Regions from separate parts of the Neisseria sp. HMSC065C04 genome, predicted to be linked through region 3. Evidence: predicted binding sites of a transcription regulator. Region 3 holds the regulator's gene; each other region holds the start of a gene.
The links. Region 3 encodes FNR, which switches genes on or off when oxygen is low (the NO sensors DNR and NnrR bind a similar motif). Its sites were predicted from a motif close to TTGATNNNNATCAA; they were not measured.
Positions count from the first base shown of each region.

Region 1: the regulator FNR is predicted to act here: its motif matches at 2,130-2,143, upstream of HMPREF3022_RS09055 (cytochrome-c peroxidase).
Region 2: the regulator FNR is predicted to act here: its motif matches at 2,640-2,653, upstream of HMPREF3022_RS05930 (universal stress protein).
Region 4: the regulator FNR is predicted to act here: its motif matches at 1,923-1,936, upstream of pflB (formate C-acetyltransferase).

Region 1 is NZ_KV820422.1:21,307-25,329, forward strand. Features, by position in the region: gene efeO (iron uptake system protein EfeO) at 1-1,003, opposite strand, end outside; gene efeU (iron uptake transporter permease EfeU) at 1,016-1,840, opposite strand; gene HMPREF3022_RS09055 (cytochrome-c peroxidase) at 2,236-3,411, shown strand; gene HMPREF3022_RS09060 (FKBP-type peptidyl-prolyl cis-trans isomerase) at 3,551-3,880, shown strand; gene HMPREF3022_RS09065 (BolA family protein) at 4,006-4,023, shown strand, end outside.
Region 2 is NZ_KV820411.1:171,386-175,408, forward strand. Features, by position in the region: gene HMPREF3022_RS05920 (hypothetical protein) at 55-450, opposite strand; gene hemL (glutamate-1-semialdehyde 2,1-aminomutase) at 649-1,932, shown strand; gene HMPREF3022_RS05930 (universal stress protein) at 2,011-2,475, opposite strand; gene HMPREF3022_RS05935 (tRNA threonylcarbamoyladenosine dehydratase) at 2,662-3,438, shown strand; gene HMPREF3022_RS05940 (hypothetical protein) at 3,440-3,913, shown strand; gene HMPREF3022_RS05945 (hypothetical protein) at 3,964-4,023, shown strand, end outside.
Region 3 is NZ_KV820406.1:76,932-80,954, forward strand. Features, by position in the region: gene hemN (oxygen-independent coproporphyrinogen III oxidase) at 1-1,350, opposite strand, end outside; gene fnr (fumarate/nitrate reduction transcriptional regulator Fnr) at 1,513-2,247, shown strand; gene HMPREF3022_RS04205 (CysB family HTH-type transcriptional regulator) at 2,334-3,284, opposite strand; gene HMPREF3022_RS04210 (OmpA family protein) at 3,727-4,023, shown strand, end outside.
Region 4 is NZ_KV820381.1:226,892-230,914, reverse strand. Features, by position in the region: gene pflB (formate C-acetyltransferase) at 1-1,808, opposite strand, end outside; gene HMPREF3022_RS01145 (adenylosuccinate synthase) at 2,111-3,409, opposite strand; gene HMPREF3022_RS01140 (ATP phosphoribosyltransferase regulatory subunit) at 3,453-4,023, opposite strand, start outside.

The DNA.
Region 1 (4,023 bases), on a different contig from region 3:
CATCGGTTTTTTCCAACAACGCTTTGTCTTTGGCTTCGATCAGCGGACGGAACAAATCAACGATTTTTTTGGAGCCTTCCACATTGGCTTGGAAGTCGCTCAAGTCGGTATGGCTGTAACGGTCTTCTTCGCCGCTGATTTTGCTGCCGGCCACTTCTTCAATCAGTTCGGACGCGCCGCCGACCACTTTGCCTGGAGGGAATGCCAATGCGTCGATTTCTTTTTGCAGGGCTTCAACATCGGTCATCAGTTTCGCTGCAATTTCCTTCACGCCGGATACGTCTTTTTCTACCCAAAGGGCGTGTTCGATACGGTGGAAGCCTGTAAACCCGGCATCTTTCGCACCGTCTTTGAAGTCGTCTTCACGCGCATCGATGACGGGGTCGAGTTCGCTGAAAAGCTCGGCAATCGGTTCGATACGTTCGTAATGGACGCGGGTGGCGGCAAACAGGGATTTGGCCTTTTCAATGTCGCCGGCTTTAACGGCTTCGGTAAAGGTTTTGGTTTTCGCCACCAGCTCTTTAACCTCGCCTTGAACGTAAGCTTTATAGTCGGCGAGCGGTTGGGACAGTTTTTCCAAATCCGCTTCGTTGGCAGTGTCTTTGAAGCCGCTGTCGGTAACAATCAGCTTACCGCGCGGATTTGTCAACAGGCCGCAAGTCATTTCGTATTCGCCCGGCAGTAGGGTAACGGTCATTTTGTCGGATAAACCCGGGGCGATGTTTTCACGCTCGTCCACCACCATCACGCCTTTCAGGATTTCCCATTCCAGCTTGCGGCCGCTGTCGTTTTTAATGTTGAACACGACTTGGCCGCTGGGGACGGTCAATTCCATCGGTTCGCAGGCAGTATCGTTCACACCGATATTGACCGAACCGTCGGCATTGGCGGCAGCGGATGCGCCTGAAGCGGCAGGCGCGGCTTTTTCGGCTTCAGGCGGCTGACACGCGGTCAAACCCAGAGCCAACATTACGGACAAAGCAGTTAGATTGAATTTTTTCATTTTCATTCCTTTTTATTTAGTTAACGTTTTTGCCGGCGCACTGCCGCGCAAAAACCAAATCATGACGGGAACCAGATACAGCAGCCAAATCAGGACTTCGCCTTCGGTCGGGTGGTCGGTATAGCCGAAGAAACCGCCGAGCAGCACGCCTAAAGGGCTGTCTTCATGCAAATATTTCGATGTATCGAAAGCAATATCCTGCATCACATTCCATACGCCGGCCTCATGCAGCGCGCGAAACGAACCGGCCAGCAGACCGGCCGCCACCACAATCAAAAACGCGCCCGTCCAACGGAAAAACTTCGCCAAGTTCAGGCGCATACCGCCCTGATAAATCAGCGTACCGATGACAACCGCCACCAACAGCCCCAATACCGCGCCTATCGGCATAGACCACGTCGGGCTTTGCTGGAACACGGCCAGCAGGAAAAACACACTCTCCAAACCTTCGCGCGCCACAGCCAAAAACGCCATGCCGACCAAGGCCCAACCCTGGCCGCTGCCGCGGTTTAAGGCCGACTGAACAGAATCCTGAAGATGCTGTTTCATCGAACGCGCGGCCTTCTTCATCCACAAAATCATGTACGTCAGCATCGCCACAGCCACCAGGCCGATGGCGCCGACCACCAATTCCTGTTCTTTTTGCGGAATCTCGCCGGTAGCGGAATGAATGCCGTAACCAATACCCAAACACATGACCGAAGCCAAAAACACGCCCAGCCAAACCTTCGGCATCAGCTCGCTGTGTCCCGACTGTTTCAAAAAACTGGCAACAATGCCGACGATCAGGGCGGCTTCGATGCCCTCGCGCAGCATAATCAATAAAGCAATCAGCATAAAAAACTCTAAAGTGAAATGTTCATTTGTTAACGCATTTATAACGCTTTATGCTTAATAACGCAAATTATTTTTATTTTTTAATAACCCCATATTTATTAAGATTTTTTAAAATAAAATAACGGACGTAATCAATAAAAACTAAAAGGCCGTCTGAATAAGGCCGTCTGAATTTTATTTTTTCAGACGGCCTTAATTTATCTAAGCAATTGTAAATAAATAATAAAAAAGTTCCATAGTATAAATTTCCCTATCAGTGATATTTTCAGAATTTATCAAATTTAAAAGGTTGATTTACAACAAAAATTAAAACCGCCTTATCTTTTATAGTTGGCATATTGCTGGTGCAATCAGCAATCCATGACATAACAAACGCATAACAAAGAAACCCTCCTATGCCACGTTTAAAACTCCACCAAATCGCTTTGGCTTTGGCCGTTTCTGCCGCGCTGACCGCCTGCGGCGAGAAAACGGCTCAAACAACCGAAACCCCTCAAGCGGCTTCTGCCGCGAGCACTGCCGATGCTGTCGCAAGCACCGCCGCCGTTTCAGCCCCTCAAAATTCCGCCGATGTTTCTGCCGAAGACAAAGCCCTGTTGGAACGCGCGCAAGCCGTGTTCAAACCTTTGCCTGATGCGGCCGAAATGCAAAAAATCCGTCCGTTTACCGAAGAGCAGGTCAAACTCGGCCAACAACTTTGGTACGAAACCCGCCTGTCCAAAGGCAACACTGTCAGCTGTAACTCCTGCCACAACTTGGCAACGGCCGGCGTGGACAACATGCCGACCAGCGCGGGCCACAAAAGCCAATTCGGCGCCCGTAACCCCCCGACTGCCCTGAATGCCGCCTTGTTGGGCAGCCAATTCTGGGATGGCCGTGCCGCCGATGTGGAAGAACAAGCCGGCGGCCCATTGCTCAACCCGGTTGAAATGGCCAACGCGACCGAAGCCGATGCCGCCGCCAAAATCGCCGGCATTCCCGAATACCAAGAGAAATTCAAAGCCGCATTCCCTGAAGACGGCGCGGTTTCCTTCAAAAACATCACCGCCGCATTGGGCGCATTTGAACGCACCCTGCTGACCCCGACCCGTTGGGACGACTACCTCAAAGGCAACGTATCGGCCCTGAGCGAACAAGAACGCAAAGGCGTACGCGCATTTATGGACAACGGCTGTATGTCCTGCCACAGTGGTGTCAACTTGGGCGGTACCATGTTCCAAAAATTCGGTTTGGTGGACGGTCCTTACTGGAAACACATCGACGATCCTAAACACGACAAAGGCCGTGCGGACGTAACCAAAAAAGCCGAAGACGAATTCTTCTTCCGCGTTCCCGGCTTGAGAAACGTTGAGCGCACCTACCCATACTTCCACAACGGCAGCGTTTGGGAACTGGATAAAGCCGTCAACATCATGGCGAAAGCGCAATTGGGTAAAACCCTGGCTCCGGAAGACACTGAAAACATCGTTGCCTTCTTGAAAGCCCTCTCCGGCAATGTTCCGGAGTCTGCCCGAACCATGCCTGAGCTGCCCATCTCCCACGATGTCAAATCCCAACCTGACAACAAATAAGGTTTAGCACAAAACAAAGGCCGTCTGAAAATCCGTTTCAGACGGCCTTTTTGTTGCCGGCCATATGGGCGCATTTGTTTCACGATTCCACACAATATGGTAATCTTGAGCCGATTTTCACCATACATCCGAAAGGAACATCATGAGCCTGATTATTGAAGACTTGCAAGAAGGCCACGGCAAAGAAGCCGTCAAAGGCAAAGAAATCACCGTACATTACACCGGCTGGTTGGAAGACGGTACCAAATTCGACTCCAGCCTCGACCGCCGTCAACCGCTGACCATCACTCTGGGCGTCGGCCAAGTAATTAAAGGTTGGGACGAAGGCTTCGGCGGCATGAAAGAAGGCGGCAAACGCAAGCTGACCATTCCTTCCGAAATGGGCTACGGCGCACACGGTGCCGGCGGCGTGATTCCTCCGCACGCGACTTTGATTTTTGAAGTCGAGCTGCTGAAAGTGTACGAATAAGCATTTGACGCTTCCAAAGGCCGAGGCCGTCTGAAACCCGAAGTTTGGTTTTCAGACGGCCTGTTTTTATCAAGATTCGGTATAATGCCCTCTTTTACAAGCAAACCATTTCCCAAGGAACCCCCATGCTTTTACCCGAACAA
Region 2 (4,023 bases), on a different contig from region 3:
GCTTGTTGTAAAAGGGTTCAGACGGCCTGTGAAATACTCGGGCCGTCTGAAAAATTATTCTTCCGCCTTTTTCTGCTTTTTGGCGTGTTCGATGAACCTGTCGGCTTCGGCGTCGGTCAAAATCCAGATTTCGCGGACGAGGCGGCTTTCTTCGTTGTATTTGAACGCAACGGCTTTGCCGGTTTGGTTCAGCAGGCGGCCCATGGGGATGAAACGGTCGTTTTCATCGTGGATTTTGGTAAAGCGCGTGATTTGCAGTTTGGCCGCATTGCCGTCCACAATGCCCAACGTCAGCAGGCGCGTCCAAGAAAAACCGCCTTTGCTGACTTTCAGATAAGGCAAATCGACCGTCTTTAAAACGGCCACATCCATATCGTCAGGCAGGCTGCGTTGTGCATGGACGAGGGAGGACGCCAAAAGGGCGAGGCTGAGTATGAATCCGCGTAACATGATGCTTTTCTTTTATTGTTTCAATAGGTCGCGGATTATAGCACAAGCAGGAAAAATGTGGATAGAGTGTTTGTTTTTAAAGAATAATTTTGATTTTGCACCCGATTCTTATTTTGAAGCTTGGGCCGTCTGAAAAGGATTTGGTGTTAAAATGGCATCGATTTGATTTTCAGACGACCTCTTACGAAAGAATTGACCATGAACCGTAATGAAAGCTTGTTCAACCGCGCCAAAGCCATTATTCCCGGCGGCGTGAACTCTCCTGTGCGCGCATTCGGCAGCGTCGGCGGCGTGCCGCGCTTCATCAAAAAGGCAGAAGGCGCGTATGTTTGGGACGAAAACGGCACGCGTTATACCGACTATGTCGGCTCTTGGGGCCCTGCGATTGTAGGCCATGCCCATCCCGAAGTCATTGAAGCCGTGCGCGAAGCGGCATTGGGCGGTTTGTCGTTTGGTGCGCCGACTGAAGGCGAAATTGTCATTGCCGAAGAAATCGCCAAAATCATGCCGTCCGTCGAGCAGCTGCGCCTTGTCAGCTCCGGTACGGAAGCAACGATGACCGCCATCCGTCTGGCACGCGGTTTTACCGGACGCGACAAAATCATCAAGTTTGAAGGCTGCTACCACGGCCATTCCGACAGCCTGTTGGTGAAAGCAGGCAGCGGCCTGTTGACGTTTGGCAATCCTTCTTCTGCCGGTGTGCCTGCCGACTTTACCAAACACACTTTGGTACTCGAATATAACAATATCGCCCAATTGGAAGAAGCCTTTGCCCAAAGCGGCAATAACATTGCCTGTGTGATTTTGGAGCCTTTTGTCGGCAATATGAATCTGGTTAGGCCGTCTGAAGCCTTTGTCAAAGCCTTGCGCGAATTGACTGAAAAACACGGTACCGTGTTGATTTACGACGAAGTGATGACCGGCTTCCGTGTGGCGCTGGGCGGTGCGCAATCTTTGCACGGCATCAAACCTGATTTGACCACCATGGGCAAAGTGATCGGCGGCGGTATGCCTTTGGCGGCGTTTGGCGGCCGTAAAGACATTATGGAATATATTTCCCCGTTGGGCGGCGTGTATCAGGCAGGTACATTGTCCGGCAATCCGATTGCGGTTGCGGCCGGTTTGAAAACGCTGGAAATCATTCAGCGTGAAGGCTTCTATGAAAACCTGACTGCCTTGACCCAACGCCTCGCCAACGGTATTGCCGACGCGGCTAAAGCGCATGGCGTTGAATTTACGGCGGACAGCGTGGGCGGCATGTTTGGTTTGTATTTTGCCAGCCACACGCCGCAAAACTACGCCGACATGGCGCGTTCCAATATCGACGGTTTCAAACATTTCTTCCACGGTATGCTCGACCGCAATGTCGCATTCGGCCCGTCAGCTTACGAAGCCGGTTTTGTTTCCGCCGCGCATACGCCTGAGCTGATTGACGAAACCATTGCTGTGGCACACGAAGTGTTCAAAGAAATGGCAAAATAAAAGCTGAAGCTGTCATGTGAAAAAAGGCCGTCTGAAAAATATTCAGACGGCCTTTCGCTATTTTAAATAAACGCTTGATTATGCTTCTTCAGCTTTGCTACGGATAATCAGCAGAGGCAGGTGGCTTTGACGCATTACGGTCTCGGCGAAGCTGCCCATCAGCAGGTGCATCAGGCCGGTGCGGCCGTGTGTGCCGAGTACCAACAGGTCTGCGCCGTTGTTGTCGGCATAGTCAACCAAGTCTTGCGCCATTTCGCGCGCGCCTTTGTTGGCAACCAACAGGTGTTTCACGATGTTTTCAACGCCGCTTTCACGCGCTGTTTTTTCTGCGAAATCCAAAACTTCGTTACCTTGAGCCACTGCGGCGGCTTCGTAGCTTTCGTGTTGCAGGAATTCAGGAGCCAAAGCCATGTATTCGGCAGGGTTGGCAACGTGAACCAAAGTCAGTTGGGCTTTGTTGAGGCTTGCCAGTTCGGCGGCGTGTTTCAATGCATTGAGGGAAGTCTCGCTACCGTCAACGGCTACAACCAGATGTTTGTACATATTTATTCTCCTTTTGCGCCGAGTAGCGGCACTTTCGTTTAATATGAAATCAGAACTTGTCTGAATGTGAAACGATTATAAACTCTTTCGGGCGGGTACAACAGCCCATCTGCTTTCAAGTATAATGTCAGTCCGATTCGCCTGTGGCGTTTTTCATTAATTTATTGATATATCACAAGGTTACTTATGCAGGACGCCGCTTTTCTTTCTTCGCGCCGCTTTGGCGGCATTGCCAGACTTTACGGAGACGAAGCGCTGGTGCGCTTTTCGCGTGCGCATGTGTGCGTGGTCGGCGTCGGCGGCGTCGGTTCGTGGGCGGTGGAGGCTTTGGCTCGGAGCGGTATCGGTCGTTTAACGCTGATTGATTTGGACAACGTGGCCGAGTCCAATGTCAACCGCCAGTTGCACGCTTTGACCGATGATTTCGGTAAGGCAAAAGTTACTGCTTTGCGCGAACGCATTGCCCAAATCAATCCGCAATGCGAAGTGACGGAAATCGAAGATTTTGTTACCGAAGACAATCTGGACGAGCTTTTCAGACGGCCTTTTGACTTCGTCATCGACGCCATCGACCAAATCCGTGTCAAAGCGGCGATGGCGGCGTATTTCGTGCAACATAAACAACCGTTTATTATCAGCGGTGGCGCGGGCGGACAGAAAAATCCGGCTTTAATCCAAACTGCCGATTTAAGCCGCGTCACCCACGATCCGCTGCTTTCCAACTTGCGCTACACCTTGCGCAAACGCTACGGCTTCAGCCGCGATACCAAAGAAAAAATGCGCGTGCCTTGCGTTTATTCAACCGAGAATATTACGCCGCCGCAATCCGGCGAAGCGTGTTCGACCGATGCCGCGCCGCAAGGTTTGTCCTGCGCGGGCTATGGGGCGAGTATGCTGGTGACGGCTTCGTTTGGATTGTATTGTGCGCAGGCGGCGGTGGAGCATATCGCGGGGTGGAAGTGAGATGAATCGATTTTTTAAAGCCTACTTTATCAGTAGCCTGATTTATGCGGTTGTCTTCGGTTTGTTGATGTACGGTGTCGGTTTGCTGCTTACAGGATTCGAATGTTTTGATATTGACGCTGAAAATGAACAGCGTCTACAGTATTGTTCACGAGCTCATGAAATGTCGGCTTTTGAGAAAACGTCTTTGAAGTTTTTCTTCTTTCCGTTTTTATCTGTAATGTCATTGTCCCTACTCAATGCCGGCATTATGAAGTGGACCAAACGCTGTACAACTTTGACGACTCTTGCCTTGCCTATCATCGAATGGTGGATTGTTTGGTTTGTTTTATTACTGTGGGAGTGGAGTAGTCTGGATAGTAGTTGGACGGCAATAACGGGAGTTATTTTTTTTGGATTGCCTGTTTATGGCATGGCAGCAGTTCAAGCCCTGAATGTGTTGGACTCTTCTGCAAATGCCAATCAGAAAATTTGATGTGGGTTTAAGCCTTTTGAAATTTATTTTTTCAGACGACCTTTTTGCTTATGAACCGATTTTTTAAAGCCTACTTTATCGCCAGCCTGATTTATGCGGTATGGTTCGGT
Region 3 (4,023 bases):
GCGGATCAGGAAACGGCCCTTCGGCGTAACGGTCAGGCCGTGCGGTTTGAGACGAACCAGACCGAGGGTTTCCAGTTGCTTCATATCTTCCAGTTCCGCTACAAAATAGCGGCTAAACGGAATGCCGAACACGCTTTCGTAAATTTGATAATCAAGCGAGAAGCGGCACATTAAATCCTGAATGATGTTGCGGCGCAAAATATCGTCTTGATTGAGCTGGTAGCCGCGCATAATCGGCAGATGTCCGGCATTGAGTGCGACGTAATAGGCATCGATGTCGCGCTCGTTTTGGGAGTAGGTGCTGCCGATTTTGCCGATAGAGGACACGCCGATCGCCACCAAGTCGCAGTCGGCATAGGTCGAGTAGCCTTGGAAGTTGCGTTGCAGGAAGCCTTCTTTGAGGGCGATGGAGAGCTCGTCGTCAGGTTTGGCAAAATGGTCCATGCCGATGAAAACGTAGCCGCGCTCAGTCAGGGTTTGGACGCAATATTGCAGCATATCGAGTTTTTCTTCGCTGCTGGGAACGACATTGGTGTCGATACGGCGTTGCGGTTTGAAGATATGCGGCAGGTGGGCGTAGTGGTAAAGGGCGAGGCGGTCGGGATCGAGGGATAAGACCGTGTCAATGGTAGTTTTGATGCTTTCGGTGTTTTGGTGCGGCAGGCCGTAAATCAAATCGACGCTGACCGATTTAAATCCGGCTTCACGCGCGGCATCAATTACTTCTTTAGTTTCTTCATAACTTTGAATGCGGTTGACCGCTTCCTGCACTTTAGGGTCAAAGTCTTGAATGCCGACACTCATGCGGTTGAAACCGAGTTTGCCCAGTTTGAGGACGGTTTCGCGGCTGACTTTGCGCGGGTCGATTTCGATGGAGTATTCGCCGTTGGGGATGAGCTGGAAGTATTTTCGGATCATTTCGAAGACGCGTTCGAGTTGGTCGTCGCTTAGGAATGTCGGCGTGCCGCCGCCGAAGTGGAGTTGCGCAAGCTGGTGTCTTCCGCCCAAATGTGGTGCCAGCAATTCCATTTCTTTTTCCAGATACTGGATATAGGCATCGGCACGGCTTTTGTCTTTGGTAATGATTTTGTTGCAGCCGCAGTAATAGCAGATGGTATTGCAGAAGGGGATGTGGATGTAGAGCGAAAGGGGTTTGTTGAGCGCGCCCATGTTGCGCAGGCTTAAAGCTTGGATATATTCGGCTTCTTTAAAGCCTTCATGGAAGCGGTCGGCGGTCGGATAGGATGTATAACGTGGGCCGCTTGATGGCAAACTGGCAATCAATTCGCGGTCGAATTCCGGTAATTCATTGTTTGTGTTCGTGTTATTTGAGATAGGGATGATTTTCATGGTAGGGGCTTGTAGTATAAAGTAGGGAAATTAGGGAAAATTTTAGTCAAAATTTCGATAGTTTGGTAGAATGCCTCATAATGATATGCCGACTTTGACATGGGTCAATAGTTATTCGGCTTAATCAGGGATTGAGAGAACTAAGCAAATTAAAGGTGCGTTATGGCTACACACAATGCAACACATCAAATGAAAACCTTGTGTTCCACATGTTCTTTACGCGAGCTGTGTTTGCCTGTCGGACTGATGCCTAACGAATTTTCACAATTAGATGCGGTTATTCGTCAAAGCCGCCGTCTGAAAAAAGGCGAGTACTTATTTCGTGCCGGCGAGCCGTTTACCTCTTTATTTGCCATCCGTGCGGGCTTCTTTAAGACAACAGTCGCCAGCCAAGATGGACGAGATCAGGTAACCGGCTTTTTTATGTCGGGCGAGCTGATCGGTATGGACGGGATTTGTTCCCATATTCACAGCTGTGATGCTGTGGCTTTGGAAGACAGCGAGGTATGCGAGCTTCCGTTTACACATATTGAAGAACTTGGACAGGATATTCCCAGTCTTCGTTCTCACTTTTTCCGCTTAATGAGTCGCGAAATTGTTCGAGATCAGGGCGTTATGCTGCTTTTGGGCAATATGCGCGCTGAAGAGCGATTGGCAGCATTCTTGCTCAACCTGTCTCAGCGACTCTATTCACGAGGCTTCGCCGCCAATGATTTTATCTTGCGGATGTCGCGTGAGGAAATCGGCAGCTATTTGGGGCTGAAACTGGAAACAGTCAGCCGCACCTTGTCTAAATTTCATCATGAAGGCTTGATTTCGGTTGAACACAAGCACATCAAAATCTTAGATGCGACAACCTTGAAGAAAATGGTTTCCGGTTGTTCGCACGCTATCTGAATCTTAGGCCGTCTGAAATATTTCAGACGGCCTTTTTAACAAGAATTAAAGAATAATTGTTAAGTTACGCAAGTGATAGTCAGATATTAAATTGAAAAATCTTCCACAACCGGCGTGTACAGAATGCGGTCGACTACTTCTCTGGTCAGTTTCGGTGCAAACATCTGGATAAAGTCATACGCGTAACCGCGCAGGTAGGTATCCGAGCGTAAGGCTATCCAAGTGGGCGACGGTTCAAATAAGTGTGCCGCATCAATAAGCTGTAAATCTTGATCGACAACGGGATCGTACGCCATTTTAGCCATCAAACCAACGCCCAAGCCTAAGCGGACATACGTCTTCAACACATCTGTATCGGCAGCCGATAAGGCAACATCAGGTTGCTCAATATGCACTTTATTAAATGTACGCGCGATGCTGCTGCCGGAATTAAAAGCAAATTCGTAAGTAACCAGTGGAAAAGAAGCCAAATCTTCAAGGCTTAAAGGATTACGGCAGTCTAAAAGAGGGTGGTCATGCGGGACAATGACGGCATGGTTCCATTCATAGCAGGGTAGTTTGCCCAACTCGGGGTGATCGTCAATGCGTTCGGTAATAATTGCCAAATCCGCTTCGCCGCTGCTGACCATTTGCGCAATAGCAGAAGGGCTGCCTTGTTTGATGGTCAAATTGACTTTAGGGTAGTTTTTGACAAATTCCGCAACGATTTTGGGCAAAGCATAACGCGCCTGGGTATGCGTTGTCGCGATGGTCAGCGAGCCGCTGTCGTGATCGGTAAACTCGCTGCCGATATTTTTAATGTTTTGTACATCACGCAAAATTCGTTCCGAAATCTCTAACACGGCTTTGCCCGGTTGCGAAACGGAAACCACACGTTTGCCGCTGCGGATAAAAATTTGGATACCCAATTCTTCTTCAAGCAGGCGGATTTGTTTGGAAATGCCGGGCTGGGATGTGAAAAGTGCATCGGCGGCTTCAGAGACATTCAGATTGTGTCGGTAAACCTCAAGGGCATAACGTAATTGTTGCAGTTTCATGGTAGTAGTACCGGATACGTTGTTATTGTGGATTTTGTGCGACAAACGGCATGTAATTTAACATATTTTGCCCAGTTTTGCCTCGAGTTTTGAAAATGGTTGTTTTTAATGAAAATATCTTTTAATGATATGAAAACAGGAAATTCAGGAAAGAAGAGGGAAAGGGGTTTTGTTGTTTTTGTACAACTTTAGGTAGGTGAATTGTCTAATTTTGCCCTAAATTAATGACACAAGATTGATTTTTCGGCATGATTAACTACTAGGAAGCAGGCACTTCATGATTGTTTGAAGGCATCGAGTATTGACAGTTTGCCTTGCGCTTCTTTATAGTGCAACCTGATATATCCGATTTGCCGCTGTTTTGATACTGCGGCCTGTATATTGGTACTTTGCAGCGGTTGCTTTCCTAGTCCGCCGCATAACAATTTGATGAGGGAATAAAATGACCAAACAGCTGAAATTAAGCGCATTGTTCGTTGCCTTGGTTGCCTCTGGCACCGCAATGGCCAGCGAAGCGCATACCAAACACGGTTACACCGTAAGCAGCCAATCTCAAGAAATCGTCCGTAACAACTACGGCGAATGCTGGAAAAACAGCTACTTCGACAAAGCTACCCAAGGCCGTGTTGAATGTGGTGACCGCGAAGCAGTTGCTCCTGTACAACAAGATCCTGAGTATGTTGATGAAACTGTTTCCCTGTCTTCTAAAACTCTGTTCGGCTTCGACAAAGACAACCTC
Region 4 (4,023 bases), on a different contig from region 3:
GACTGAGTCGGAGTGGCGTTGCGGTAAGTTTTGTGGGTTGCCACTTTTTTCATGAAGCGTTCAACCAAATCGCAGGCGATATCGTCAACGCGGTCGTCGTTGTTACCAAATTGTGGGTATTCGCCTTCGATTTCGAAGTCAACGGCAATGCCATTTTCGTCACGAATCGGTTTCACTTTGGCGTACTTAATGGCGGACAATGAGTCGGCAGCCACAGACAAACCGGCGATACCGCATGCCATCGTACGTTTCACATCACGGTCATGCAATGCCATCAATGCAGCTTCGTAGCTGTATTTGTCGTGCATGTAGTGAATAATGTTCAGCGCGGTAACGTATTGGGTTGCCAACCAATCCATGAATTTGTCCATGCGCTCAAAGACAGTGTCGTAGTCCAAAACTTCGTCCATAATCGGCTCGGTTTTCGGACCAACTTGCTCTTTAGATTTCTCGTCCACGCCGCCATTGATTGCGTACAGCAGAGTTTTAGCCAAGTTGGCGCGTGCGCCGAAGAACTGCATTTGTTTGCCGACCACCATCGGGCTGACGCAGCAGGCAATGGCGTAGTCGTCGCTATTGAAGTCAGGGCGCATCAAATCGTCGTTTTCGTATTGGATGGACGAAGTATCGATGGATACTTTGGCGCAGAATTCTTTAAAGCCTTGCGGCAGTTGTTCTGACCACAATACAGTGATGTTTGGCTCAGGAGACGGACCCATGTTGTACAGGGTATGCAGCACGCGGAAGTTGGTGCGCGTTACCAAGGTACGGCCATCCAAGCCCATACCGCCGATGGATTCGGTTGCCCAAATCGGGTCGCCGGAGAAGAGTTGGTCGTATTCGGGCGTACGCAGGAAACGGACCATACGCAGTTTCATTACCAAGTGGTCGATAAATTCTTGCGCTTGGGTTTCGGTAATCACACCGTTTTTCAGGTCGCGTTCAATGTAAATATCTAAGAATGAAGACACACGGCCGAAGGACATCGCTGCGCCGTTTTGAGATTTAACGGCGGCAAGGTAGGCAAAGTAAGTCCATTGGATGGCTTCTTGTGCATTTTTTGCAGGGCCGGAAATGTCGTAGCCGTAAGAAGCCGCCATTTCTTTCATTTGACCCAAGGCTTTGTATTGTTCGTTGATTTCTTCACGACGGCGGATCACTTCTTCCAAGTCCACACCGTTTTCCAAATCGGCTTGCAGTGAATTGAACTGGTTGAGTTTGTCTTTCATCAAGAAATCGATACCGTACAATGCAACACGACGGTAGTCACCGATAATACGGCCACGGCCATAAGCATCCGGCAGACCGGTAATCACGCCTGATTTGCGGCAGCGGCGGATGTCGGGCGTATAAACGTCAAATACGCCTTGGTTGTGGGTTTTGCGGTATTTGGTGAAAATTTCGCTGACTTCGGGATTCAATTCAACGTTGTACACTTTGCACGCGTCTTGCACCATTTTCAAACCGCCAAACGGCATGATAGAGCGTTTCAAAGGCTCGTCTGTTTGCAGGCCGACGATGGTTTCCAAATTTTTGTCGATATAGCCTGGAGCATGGCTGGTAATACCGGAGACGATTTGCGCATCGATTTTATACGGTTCGTGCGTACGGTTTTCAACCTTGATGCCTTCCATCACTTCCGCCCACAGCTTGGTTGTGGCTTCGGTTGCTGGTGCCAAGAAAGAGGCATCGCCTTCATAAGGCGTGTAGTTTTTTTGAATAAAATCGCGGACATCTACGTTGGTTTCCCAGTTGCCACCGACAAAACCTTCCCAAGCGGCTGGACGTTGCTGAACATCATTTGACATATCAAGCTCCTAATTTTATTGAAAATATAGACTGTAAATTTTCTGAAAGGATAACATCAATACCCATTTATTTATAGGGGTTTTTATGAAATAAAATTACAGATTTGGTTTTTCTTGATTTACGTCAATGAGAATAATTGTTACTTGGCACTACATCTCACTTTCCAAACATTCGTACTTAAAAACAGCGTAAAATACAAAATTCAGCCCTGAAGACAGATGTCCTTCAGGGCTGAATTTTTATTGTATTTCATATAAAAGTCCGTCTGAAAATTCAGACGGACTTTTATTCACTTAATCAATTAAGCAAACGGATGATGCAAAACAATGGTTTCTTCACGGTCAGGACCGGTTGAAACAATAGCCACATGCGCACCGCACACTTCTTCAATACGTTTCAGATAAGCTTTAGCGTTTTCAGGCAGCTTGTCGTACTCTTTCACACCGAAAGTCGACTCGCTCCAACCCGGCATGGTTTCGTAAATCGGTTTGCAGGTTTCTACCGCATCGGAGCCGCAAGGCAGAATGTCGGTTTTGCTGCCATCAGGCAATTCATAACCTACACAGATATTGATGTTTTCAATACTATCCATCACGTCCAGCTTGGTAATGCACATGCCGGAAATGCCGTTAACTTGAATAGAGCGTTTCAGAGCAGCTGCGTCAAACCAGCCACAACGACGCGCACGACCGGTTACAGAACCGAACTCATGGCCGCGCTCTGCCAAACCTGCGCCCACTTCGTCAAACAATTCAGTCGGGAATGGGCCGGAACCCACACGGGTGGTATAGGCTTTAACGATACCCAAAACGTAATCCAGCATTTGCGGACCTACGCCTGCACCGGCAGAAGCGGCACCAGCCAAACAGTTGGAGGAAGTTACAAACGGATAAGTACCGTAGTCGATATCCAACAACGTACCTTGCGCACCTTCAAACAATAGGCTTTCGCCTTTGCGGTTTTTCTCGTTCAACACACGGGAAACATCGGTAATCATCGGCGTAATGCGCGGCGCAACTTTTTCAATGACCGCCATCACGTCTTCAACTTTTACCGGCTCGGCATTGTGCAGGTGTTGCAACTGAACATTGTAATAAGCCAAAACGGCTTCCAGTTTTTCAACCAGTTTTTCAGGGTGCAACAAGTCCACCACGCGAATCGCACGACGGGCAACTTTATCTTCATAGGCTGGGCCGATGCCGCGACCGGTTGTACCAATTTTACTTTTACCGCGGGAAGCTTCGCGTGCTTGGTCAAGCGCAATGTGGTAAGGCAGAATCAATGGGCAGGTCGGCGCAATTTTTAGACGGCCTTCGACGTTTTTCACACCGGCAGCGTTCAATTCGTCGATTTCACCCAACAATGCTTCAGGAGAAACGACGACACCTGAGCCGATAAAGCAGTCCAAAGTCTCATGCAAAATGCCGCTTGGAATCAGGCGCAAAATGGTTTTTTTGCCACCGACGACCAAAGTATGGCCGGCATTATGGCCGCCTTGGAAACGTACAACACCGCTGGTTTCTTCCGCCAGCCAGTCAACAATCTTACCTTTGCCTTCATCACCCCATTGGGCACCGATTACGACAACATTTTTAGCCATAGCCATCTAACCTTATTTCAGATACAAAATTTCAAAATAAAACTCAATCGTTCAAAGCGATTACTTTCCAAACGCCGTCTACCTGTTTCAGACGGCCTGTAACCTCTTCCGAACCGTTATAGCCGATACCGTAATCGATAACGACACATTGTCCTTGTTCGCGCAAAGCATCTACCGCTTCTTGAGCCGCAGGCATGTCTTTCACATCGACAGCTACCACGGATTCCCGTCCAATAGCAGGAAGGCGGCCGATAAAGCTACGCAAATCAAAACTGAATCCGGCCGCAGGACGCGCGCGTCCGAAGTATCCGCCCAATCCGTCATAACGGCCGCCTCGTGCCACAGCATCATGACGGTTTGAACCATAAGCTGCGTAAAGCAAACCGGTATGGTAATTGTCAACGCGCAGTTCCGACAAATCGATATGCACTTTTTGATTTGGGAACGCATCGCATACTGCCTGCAATTCATCCAAGGCCGCACTGACTGCGGACAATTCCGGTAATTTCTCTCTAGCCACAGTCAGCACTTCACGACCACCGTACAGTCGGGGCAACAATGAAAACGCTTTTGCCCACATGCCATCAAGTTTCCACTCTTTGACCAACTGGCTG